3 regions of the Oscillibacter sp. KLE 1745 genome follow, and region 3 is predicted to be linked to each of the others. Evidence: predicted binding sites of a transcription regulator. Region 3 holds the regulator's gene; each other region holds the start of a gene.
The links. The regulator Rex, encoded in region 3, represses fermentation and respiration genes when NADH is low (regulators of the CRP and FNR family bind a similar motif). The targets are predictions, from matches to a motif close to ATTGTTAANNNNTTAACAAT.
Positions count from the first base shown of each region.

Region 1: the regulator Rex is predicted to act here: its motif matches at 1,923-1,942, upstream of HMPREF1546_RS11125 (acetyl-CoA C-acetyltransferase).
Region 2: the regulator Rex is predicted to act here: its motif matches at 1,008-1,027, upstream of HMPREF1546_RS00260 (butyryl-CoA:acetate CoA-transferase).

Region 1 is NZ_KI271734.1:48,610-51,839, reverse strand. Features, by position in the region: tRNA gene HMPREF1546_RS11130 (tRNA-Arg) at 52-128, shown strand; gene HMPREF1546_RS11125 (acetyl-CoA C-acetyltransferase) at 440-1,696, opposite strand; gene HMPREF1546_RS11120 (peptidylprolyl isomerase) at 1,989-3,068, opposite strand; partial or broken gene mfd (transcription-repair coupling factor) at 3,184-3,230, opposite strand, start outside.
Region 2 is NZ_KI271651.1:27,176-30,405, forward strand. Features, by position in the region: gene HMPREF1546_RS00255 (bifunctional 4-hydroxy-3-methylbut-2-enyl diphosphate reductase/30S ribosomal protein S1) at 1-899, shown strand, start outside; gene HMPREF1546_RS00260 (butyryl-CoA:acetate CoA-transferase) at 1,089-2,435, shown strand; gene HMPREF1546_RS00265 (CarD family transcriptional regulator) at 2,702-3,199, shown strand.
Region 3 is NZ_KI271672.1:25,780-29,009, forward strand. Features, by position in the region: gene HMPREF1546_RS01740 (IS3 family transposase) at 1-543, shown strand, start outside; tRNA gene HMPREF1546_RS01745 (tRNA-Arg) at 757-833, opposite strand; gene HMPREF1546_RS01750 (redox-sensing transcriptional repressor Rex) at 1,197-1,826, shown strand; gene HMPREF1546_RS01755 (S-layer homology domain-containing protein) at 1,853-2,944, shown strand; gene HMPREF1546_RS19090 (hypothetical protein) at 3,026-3,181, shown strand.

The DNA of each region.
Region 1 (3,230 bases), on a different contig from region 3:
CATTGACAGCAGGGCGGAAAACAGGTACAATGGTTTCTGCCTATTTGATATGCCCCTGTAGCTCAGTCGTATAGAGCGACCGCCTCCTAAGCGGTAGGCCACCAGTTAGAGTCTGGTCAGGGGTGCCAAGTCAGCCGCTGTAAGCCAGTTTTCGGCTTACAGCGGCCTTCTTATCCGTTCCACCGCATTCCAGCGGCTGCCAGGTGCCTTTCATAGCGCGGTCTCTGTAAAAACTCCGGCTGATGTGCGATCCGCAAACTGCTTGGGCATCCTCTCAGGCCGCCTCCAGGCGCTTTTATACCCTCGTCCTCCTGCCGTTCTGCTGGATGGCGGCCCTGCGGCACGCCGCTTCCCGGCACAAAAAAAGAGGCGCCCCCGGCTAATGGCCGGGGACGCCTTTTCACATCCAGCGGAGACGGTGCTCTGCCGGAAGATCAATTCAGCACTTCTCGAACACGGTGGCAACGCCCATGCCGCCGCCGATGCACAGGGTAGCCAGGCCCTTCTTGGCCTCGGGCCGCTTCTGCATCTCGTGCAGCAGGGTCACGATGATCCGGGCACCGGACGCGCCGACGGGGTGGCCCAGGGAGATGGCGCCGCCGTTGACGTTGACCTTGCTCATGTCAAAGCCCAGCTCACGGGCCACGGCGATGGACTGGGCGGCGAACGCCTCGTTGGCCTCCACCAGGTCGATATCGTCGATGGTCACGCCGGCCTTGGTCATGGCCTGACGGGAGGCGGGCACGGGGCCGACGCCCATGATCTTGGGATCCACGCCGCCCTGGCCCCAGCCGATCAGCTTGGCCATGGGCTTCAGGCCGTACTTCTCCACAGCCTCACCGGAGGCCAGCACCAGTGCGGCGGCGCCGTCGTTGATGCCGGAGGCGTTGGCGGCAGTCACGCGCTGCTGACCCTTGTCGTCGGTCTCCTGGATGCCGGTGGGCTCAAAGGTGTGGACCACCTGGGGATTGGGGGACTCGGGCCCCACGGGGAAGGCGCCCTTCAGCTTGGAGATGCCCTCGGCGGTCACGCCGGCACGGGGGAACTCGTCCACCTTGAACTCCACGATGTCCTTCTTGACCTTCACGGGCACGGGGACGATCTCAGCCTCGAACTTGCCAGCCTTCTGGGCGGCCTCGGTCTTCTGCTGGGAGGAGGCGGCGAACTCGTCCATCTCCTTGCGGGTGATGCCCCAGATGTCCGCGATGTTCTCAGCGGTGGTGCCCATGTGATAGTTGTTGTAGGCGTCCCACAGGCCGTCCTTGATCATGGTGTCGATCATCTGGGTGTGACCCATCCGGGCGCCGTAGCGGCCGGTGGGAACGGCGTAGGGAGCGGCGCTCATGTTCTCAGTGCCGCCGCAGACAACCACGTCGGCGTCGCCGGCCAGGATGGAGCGGGCGCCCTCGATCATGGACTTCATGCCGGAGCCGCAGACCATGCCCACGGTGTAAGCGGGGACGGAATAGGGGATGCCGGCCTTGATGGAGGCCTGGCGGGCCACGTTCTGGCCCTGGGCGGCGGTCAGGATGCAGCCAAACATGACCTCATCCACCTGCTCGGGCTTCACGCCGGCACGGTTCAGAGCCTCTTTGATGACGATGGCACCCAGATCGACGGCAGGGGTGTTCTTCAGCGCGCCGCCGAAGGAACCAATCGCGGTTCTGCAGCAATTCACAACATAGAGCTCTTTCATGATCTTCCTCCGTTTTTATAAAAATATGGGATTGGCAGCTCCGACGGCTCTTCGTCAGGCGCTGCCGCAGACGCCAATCACAAGTTGAGGGTGGCGGCGAGAGTTTGTCAAAAGAAAAACATAATTGCCAAATTTTTGACAAATGCTCATACACCAACCGCTTGCTGATTTGATTATACTGGGTTTTTCCTGCCCCGTCAATGCAAATTTCTGTGAAATTCGAAAATTTGTTAAAACTTTATCAAAACCTCTGCGAATTTCGTCATTTTGCCAAAATTGGCACAAACACCCATCAGGCAACCTCTCCGCCGGAGGCATCCAGCTCCGCCCGGGCGGCGATGAGCTCGTCGTAAAACCGGCTCACATCCAGGTCCGCATAGGTGCGGGTGGTGGAGATGTCCGCGCTGTCCGCCGCAGCCTGGAGCAGGGCGTCGAAGTAGTCCGGGGCCACGGCCTCCAGGTCCACGGGCTTGCGCAGAATCAGGTAGAAGCCGTCATCCGCCTCCACCACGCCGCTGAACTGGCCCTCCTCCAGGGCCTGGGCCGCCTCCTCGCAGGCGGCGGGCAGCGTGCCGTCCCCCACAGTGAAGGTGTATCCGGACGGATGCTGGTCCCGGTCCGTCTCATCGCTGTAAGTGGCGGCCAGGACGGCAAAGTCGTGGGCAGGGTCCGCGCTGCCGTTCAGCTTGGAAAAGGCCTCCTCCGCCTTGGCCCGGCAGGCGGCCACGGCCTCCGCGTCCGCCGGGTCCACAGCGGCGGTGGAGAGCCAGATGTGGTCCACGGTGAGGTAGCCCTGCTCCTGGGCAAAGGTCTCCAGGTCATGCTCCGCAGGGGCCAGCTCGCTGCCCTCCGTGCAGTAGAGGTCGTACAGGTGCTCGTAGAGATAGTAGTCCCCGGAGATGGCCTCCGCTTCCGCCCGGTCCAGCCCCATGCGGGCCAGCACAGCCAAATAGGCCTCCTCCCCGCCGTACTGGGCCGCCCGGGCCGCCCACTCCCGGTCCATGGCGGTCCGGTCCTCGTCGGTGAGGGTGCAGCCGTAGTCCTCCGCCCAGGTCTCCACTGTGGCGTACAGGGCGGCGTTCTGCAGCGCCTGGTCCTTGGCGTAATCCTCCAGGCTCTGGCCGGAGACAGTGTCCCCCCACTGGATCCCCTCCCCGCTGTCGTAGTAGTCGGCGATGTAGTCGCAGGCGTAGGCCAGCCAGTAGAGGTATCGCTGGGCGGACACGTCCCGCCCGTCCACGGACAGCAGCACAGTGTCCGGACGGATGCCGGACGCCTCGCAGAGAAGTCCCCCCTCTGTGTCTCCGCCCCCGCAGGCGGTGAGAGAGAGGGCGGCCCCCAGGGCCAGGCAAAAAGCGATGCATCGTTTCATCACGGTTCTCCTTTGTCATTCCTCGCAGATTCCGTGGAAACGCCCCGCACAGGACAGGCGGGGGACGTCCCACCGCCACCATCCTATGCGGGGCATGGCAAAAACATGATGAAACTTACGGGGTCCCGCCCGCGGCCTCCTCCGCGGCCAGCTTCAGGTCCT
Region 2 (3,230 bases), on a different contig from region 3:
AGATCGAGACCTATGTGGTCCGCGTCAACGACGTGGAGGGCTACGCAGAGCTGTCCAAGAAGCGTCTGGACGCTGCCAAGGTCTGGGAGAACATCGAGCAGGCCGTGGAGGAGAAGACCGTTCTGGAGGGCACTGTCACCGAGGAGAACAAGGGCGGCATCGTGGTGTCCGTCAAGGGTGTGCGGGTATTCGTCCCCGCCTCTCAGAGCGGTCAGCCCCGCGGCGCCGATCTGTCTGCCATGGTGAAGCAGAAGGTCCAGCTGCGGATCACCGAGGTCAACCGCGCCCGCCGGCGCGTGGTGGGCTCCATCCGCTCCGTCACTGAGGAGGCCCGGAAGGCCGCCCAAGCGGAGGTGTGGGCCAACATCGAAGTGGGCAAGCACTACACCGGCACCGTCAAGTCCATGACCAGCTACGGTGTGTTCGTGGACATCGGCGGCGTGGACGGCATGGTACATATCTCCGAGCTCAGCTGGAGCCGGATCAAGACCCCCGCCGAGGTCTGCAAGGTGGGCGATACCATGGACGTGTACGTCATCTCCTTCGATCCCGAGAAGAAGAAGATCTCCCTGGGCGTGAAGGATCACAGCATCGATCCCTGGCAGGTGTTCATGGACAAGTACCAGGTGGGCGACGTGGCCTCTGTCCGCATCGTCAAGCTGATGACCTTCGGCGCCTTTGCCGAGGTCGTGCCCGGCGTGGACGGCCTGATCCATATTTCCCAGATTGCTGACCGGCGCATCGACAAGCCTGAGGATGTCCTCTCCGAGGGCCAGATTGTGGACGCCAAGATCACGGCCATCGACGAGGAGAAGCAGAAGATCTCCCTGTCCATCCGCGCCCTGCTGACTCCCGCGGCTGATGAGGCTGAGGAGGAAGAAGCTCCTGTGGAGGAGTAATCCGCACGGATTTCCAGACCTAAAAAAGACAGGCTCCGGTGAGGGGCCTGCCTTTTTTTGAAAATTTTGTGATTTTTTTCACGGTATGGATTGCTTTTCAAGGGCTGGTATGTTATACTCTTGACAATCAATGTAAGACAACACCGATGACATCATACAACAAACGGGAATTACAGGAGGAAGATCAACATGAGCTACCAGGAAGTGTACAAACAGAAGCTGACAACGGCCGACGAGGCGGTCAAGGCCGTCAAGTCCGGCGACTGGGTGGATTACGGCTGGAGCGTCTGCTCGGCGGATGCCTTGGATAAGGCGCTGGCCCGGCGGATGGGCGAGCTGACCGACGTGAAGATCCGGGGCGGTATCCTGACCCACAAGCCCGCCATTTTCGATGTGCCCAATGCGGCGGAGCATTTCTGCTGGAACTCCTGGCACATGGGCGGCATCGAGCGCAAGGCCGTGAGCGAGGGCTTCTCCTATTACATCCCCCTGCGGTATTCTGAGCTGCCGGGGTATTACCGCAACTGCATCAAGAGCCTGGACGTGGCCATGTTCCAGGTGGCCCCCATGGACGAGCACGGCTGGTTCAATTTCGGTCCCGGCGGCTCCCACCTGAAGGCTGTGTGCGAGTGCGCAAAGACCGTCATCGTGGAGGTCAACAAGAACATGCCCGTGTGCTTGGGCGGGTTTGAGAACTGCATCCACATCGACGACGTGGACATGATCGTGGAGGGAGAGAACCCTGCTTTGGATGAGCTGGGCGGCGGCGGAGCCGCCAGTGAGGTGGACATGGCGGTGGCCAAACTGGTGGTGCCGGAGATCTGTGACGGTGCCTGCCTGCAGTTGGGCATCGGCTCTATGCCCAACGCCATCGGCAAGATGATCGCCGAGAGCGACTTGAAGGATTTGGGCGTGCACACCGAGATGTACGTGGACGCCTTCGTGGACATGTCCATAGCCGGTCGCATCACGGGCCTGCGCAAGCCCTTTGACCGGGGCCGGCAGACCTATGCCTTCGCGGCGGGCACACAGAAGCTGTATGACTTCATCGACAACAACCCTGAGTGCATGGCTGCTCCCGTCAGCTATGTGAACGACATTGCCCGGGTGTCTCAGATCGACAACTTCATCTCCATCAACGGCGCCGTGGATATCGACCTGTACGGCCAGGTGTCCTCTGAGTCCTCTGGAATTCACCATATCTCCGGTGCCGGCGGCCAGCAGGACTTCGTCATGGGCGCGTACCTGTCCAAGGGTGGCAAGAGCTTCATCTGCTGCTCCTCCTCCTACATGGACAAAAAAAGCGGCCAGCTGAAGTCCCGTATCCGGCCCACGCTGCTGGAGGGGTCCGTGGTCACCGCCACCCGCACCAACCTCCACTATGTAGTGACGGAGTACGGCAAGTTCAACGCCAAGGGCAAGTCCACTTGGGAGCGGGCCGAGGGCCTGATTGCCATCGCCCATCCTCAGTTCCGCGAGGAGCTGATCGCCGAGGCGGAGAAGATGCACATCTGGCGCCGTTCCAACAAGAGATAACAAAATCCTCCGGAGCCGGGCGGCATATCTGCCGTCCGGCTCTTTTGTACAGGGGGGACCTGTGTCTGGAGGAGCTGATGCCCTTGCCGCGGGTGGATGATTCTCTGCGGAAAGTGTAAGGCACTGGAAAAGATAGTAAAAAAATTTCAAAATAAGCTTGTAAAGCTGCTGAAAAGCCGGTATAATGAAATTTATGAAAACAGAAAAGTGGAAATAGAGAGAGCGGGTTCCAGTCACCGCCCGGCGGAAATGGGAAGGAGTTTACCATGTTCAGCGTTGGGGATCTGGTCGTTCATCCAATGCATGGGGCCGGCGTGATCGACGCCATCGTTCAGGAAAAGGTCGCGGGGAGTACACAGGACTACTATGTGTTCAAAATGCCGGTGGGTGGACTGCTGTTGAAGATCCCCACCGCCAACAGCCAGACGATTGGAGTCCGCTCGGTCATCCAGCGGCCGGAGGCGGAAGCCCTGATTGCCGCTATTCCGTCTTTGGCGGTGGAGGAGAGCAGCAACTGGAACAAGCGGTACCGGGAAAATCTGCTGCGGATGAAGAGCGGGGATCTGTACGAGGTGGCACGTGTGATTAAGGGGCTGATGTTCCGGGAACGGAAGCGGGGCCTCTCCAATGGGGAGCGGAAGATGCTTCATACGGCCCGCCAGATCCTGCTGTCGGAGCTGGTGCTGGCAGAGGACAGCGGCTATGAAGAGGTGGAGCGGCGTGTGGAGCAGGCCATGCTCCAGACACCGGAGATCCAGAGATAACGTGTTCGCGGACCATGTCCGCGAACATTCT
Region 3 (3,230 bases):
GAGCCTGAGAAGAAACGGAATGTCCTGCGCCAGCAATTCCAAGCGGACAGGCCCAATCAGATCTGGGTCAGCGACGCTACCTGCTTTAAGCTGGGGGAACTTTATCTTTATACCTGCGTAATTCTAGACCTGTTTTCACGCAGGGTTGTTGCCTATAAAGTGTCCAGGAAGAATAGCACCCAGTTGATTACCTCCACATTTAAGGTTGCATGGGAGCAGAGAGCTCCCGATGCCGGCCTCATTTTCCACAGTGACCGAGGGGCCCAATACACCTCACATCGGTTTCGACAACTACTTCATGAGCGCGCAGTGGTGCAATCTTTCTCCAATTCGGGGAAACCTCATGACAACGCTGTTGCGGAGTCTTTCTTCGCTACCCTAAAGAAGGAAGATCTGTATCGGAAGGATTACACCTCAGCGGTAGCTTTCAAGCGTGGCCTTGCCTCCTACATCGACTTTTACAATACACAGCGCCCACATCGTACCTTGAAAAATCTGACGCCATGCCAGGTTGAAGATGCGTTCATGAGTGACAAATCATGAATCCGTATCCCAGTGACACAGCAGGGGTTCAAATCCCTCCGATTACACGTTTTACGTTTTGATTTTGCCCTGTTTGTATTTATTGGCTGACATAGGGTCTCTATAATAGGAGAGCCAGAAACCATTGTGCCACAATGGTTTCTGGCATAAAATGACCCTACCTATTCTGAACATTGACATCTTTTTGTTCAGATCAGGTAGGGTCATTCATTTTGGTACGCCCGACTGGATTCGAACCAGCGGCCTTCAGAGTCGGAGTCTGACGCGCTATCCAACTGCGCCACGGGCGCATACCTAAAAAACTGTATTTTATTATAACACGGGATTTTCAAAATTGGTAGTCAAATAGTAGTCAACGGAAACAGAATTTTTTCTCTCTGCCCGTTAAAACCAAGGACTCCCAACGCTTTGCGCTGCATCTCAACTGAACGAGCCTGAAATGTCGGAGTCTGACGCGCTATCCAACTGCGCTACAGGCGCATACATCAATATCTTCTTCAAACAGCTTATTTAGTATACCAACATTTTTCCGCTTTGTAAAGCTTTTCTTGAAAAAATTTTTCTTAAAAAGATTGTTAAAAAAATTGACAAGTCCCTGATTTTGGTCTAAACTTAATTGAGAATGATTTAACAAATAGCAAGGAGTGACTTATATGCGAAAGGAAAACATCTCCGACGCCGTGATACGGCGTCTGCCCAGATATTACCGCCAGCTCACAGACCTCTGCAACCGCGGCGTCGTGCGCATCTCCTCACACTCCCTGGGGCAGGAGATGAACATCACCGCCTCTCAGATCCGCCAGGATTTCAGCTGTTTCGGTGAGTTCGGCCAGCAGGGCTACGGCTACAATGTAGAAGAACTGCGGGCCGAGATCGGTCATATCCTGGGCGTGGACAACAACCACCACCTCATCATGATCGGCGTTGGCAATCTGGGCCACGCACTGCTGCAGAACTTCCCATTCTCCCAGAGTGGGTTTACGGTGGACGCAGCCTTTGATGTCTCCCCCGCCGTGATCGGGACTGTGGTGAATAATGTGCCGGTATACGCCATGTCCGAGCTAGATCACTTCCTACAGGACCACCCGGTGGACGTGGTGGTGCTGACCATTCCCCAGTCCGTGGCCCAGGACACCGCCAGCCACCTCATCAATCTGGGCGTCAAGGGCTTTTGGAACTTTACCAACATTGAGCTCAGCAGTCAGCTCCCGGATGTGCAGTTTGAGAACATTCACTTCGCAGACAGCCTCCTGACCCTCAGTTACCGCATCGCCAACCGCTGACGCTCCAGCGTGGAAGGGAATCATCTATGACAAGGAAGACCAAGACTGCCCTCATCACCGTCTGCCTCTTACTTACCGTCACCGTTGTGTACGCCTTGGCCGCGGCCGGCGGTGCCTCCGATCCGCTGGCCTCCCTCTCCTATCTCACCGGCACTTTCACCGATGCGGTAGACCAGCGGGTGGAGGAAAAACTGGACGCCTCTGACCAAGCGCTGCTGAACGGAGACGCGGCTCCTTCCGACGGCGGGGCCGCCACGTGGATGGAGACCCGTCTGAAGGCAGGCGACGCCCTGACCGGCTCCACCGGCACGGGCGTCCTGTTGCTGGCGGGCGGTATGCAGGTCACGTTCAACTCCGGCGCTGTGGTGGATGTCACCACAGGGACCACCGTTACCAGTGGCAGTGCCCTTACAGCCAGCCACCGGTATCTGGTGGCTGAGGAAACCACCGCCGTGTTTACCGTCACCTCCAAGACGGCGGTTGTGGATTATCAGGGCCCCTACGCCTTCAGCTACTCCACCAACACGGACTACAACGCCATTGCTGCCGCGCTCAAGACCATGCACCTGTTTCAAGGCAGCTTCACCGGCTACGGAGAGGGATATGATCTGGAGGTCGCCCCTACCCGCCTGCAAGCCCTCATCATGTTCATCCGCGTCCTGGGCGAGGAGAATGATGCGCTGGCCTACACCAGCTCCACTCCCTTCACGGACATCACCTCCGGGACCCAGAGCGAGAAATACGTGGGCTACGCATACAGCAAGGGCTACACCAACGGATACTCCGCCACCACCTTCCGGCCCAGCCAGACGGTGACAGCCAGCCAATACATGGAGTTCATCCTCCGGGCACTGGGATACAGCTCCGCGGACAACAAGGACCTCTCCGGCACACTGACCAATGCCTTGACCAATGGCGTCATCACGGAGGGCGAGCTGGCCGCCCTGCAGGGCGGCACGTTCCTCCGTGCGGATCTCGCATACGTCTCCTACTACGCGCTGGATGCCGCGGTGTCCGGCAGCAGGCAGACACTGGGAGACACGCTGATGGACAAGGGCGTCTTCACCGTGCGGGAGAAACAGGCGGCCGACGCACTCGTCACCAGCGGCCGGAAATAAAACTGGAACCCCTTTGCCGGTCCGGCATACTATGGATTGAGACCGGTTCGGTCGGTCTACGATTTCATAGGAGGTTCCGGTATGTGCAATAACGGCTTTGGCGGCGGCAACTGCTGCTGGATCATCATTCTGCTGATCATCATTTGGTGCTGCTGCGGCAACGGCAGCTGGGGCGGCAACGGCTGCGGCTGCGGCTGCAACAACAACTGCGGCTGCAATCCCAATCCCTGCTGCTGAGATTTCATAAGATAACCAGCGCCCCGGGCCAAATGGCCCGGGGCGTTTT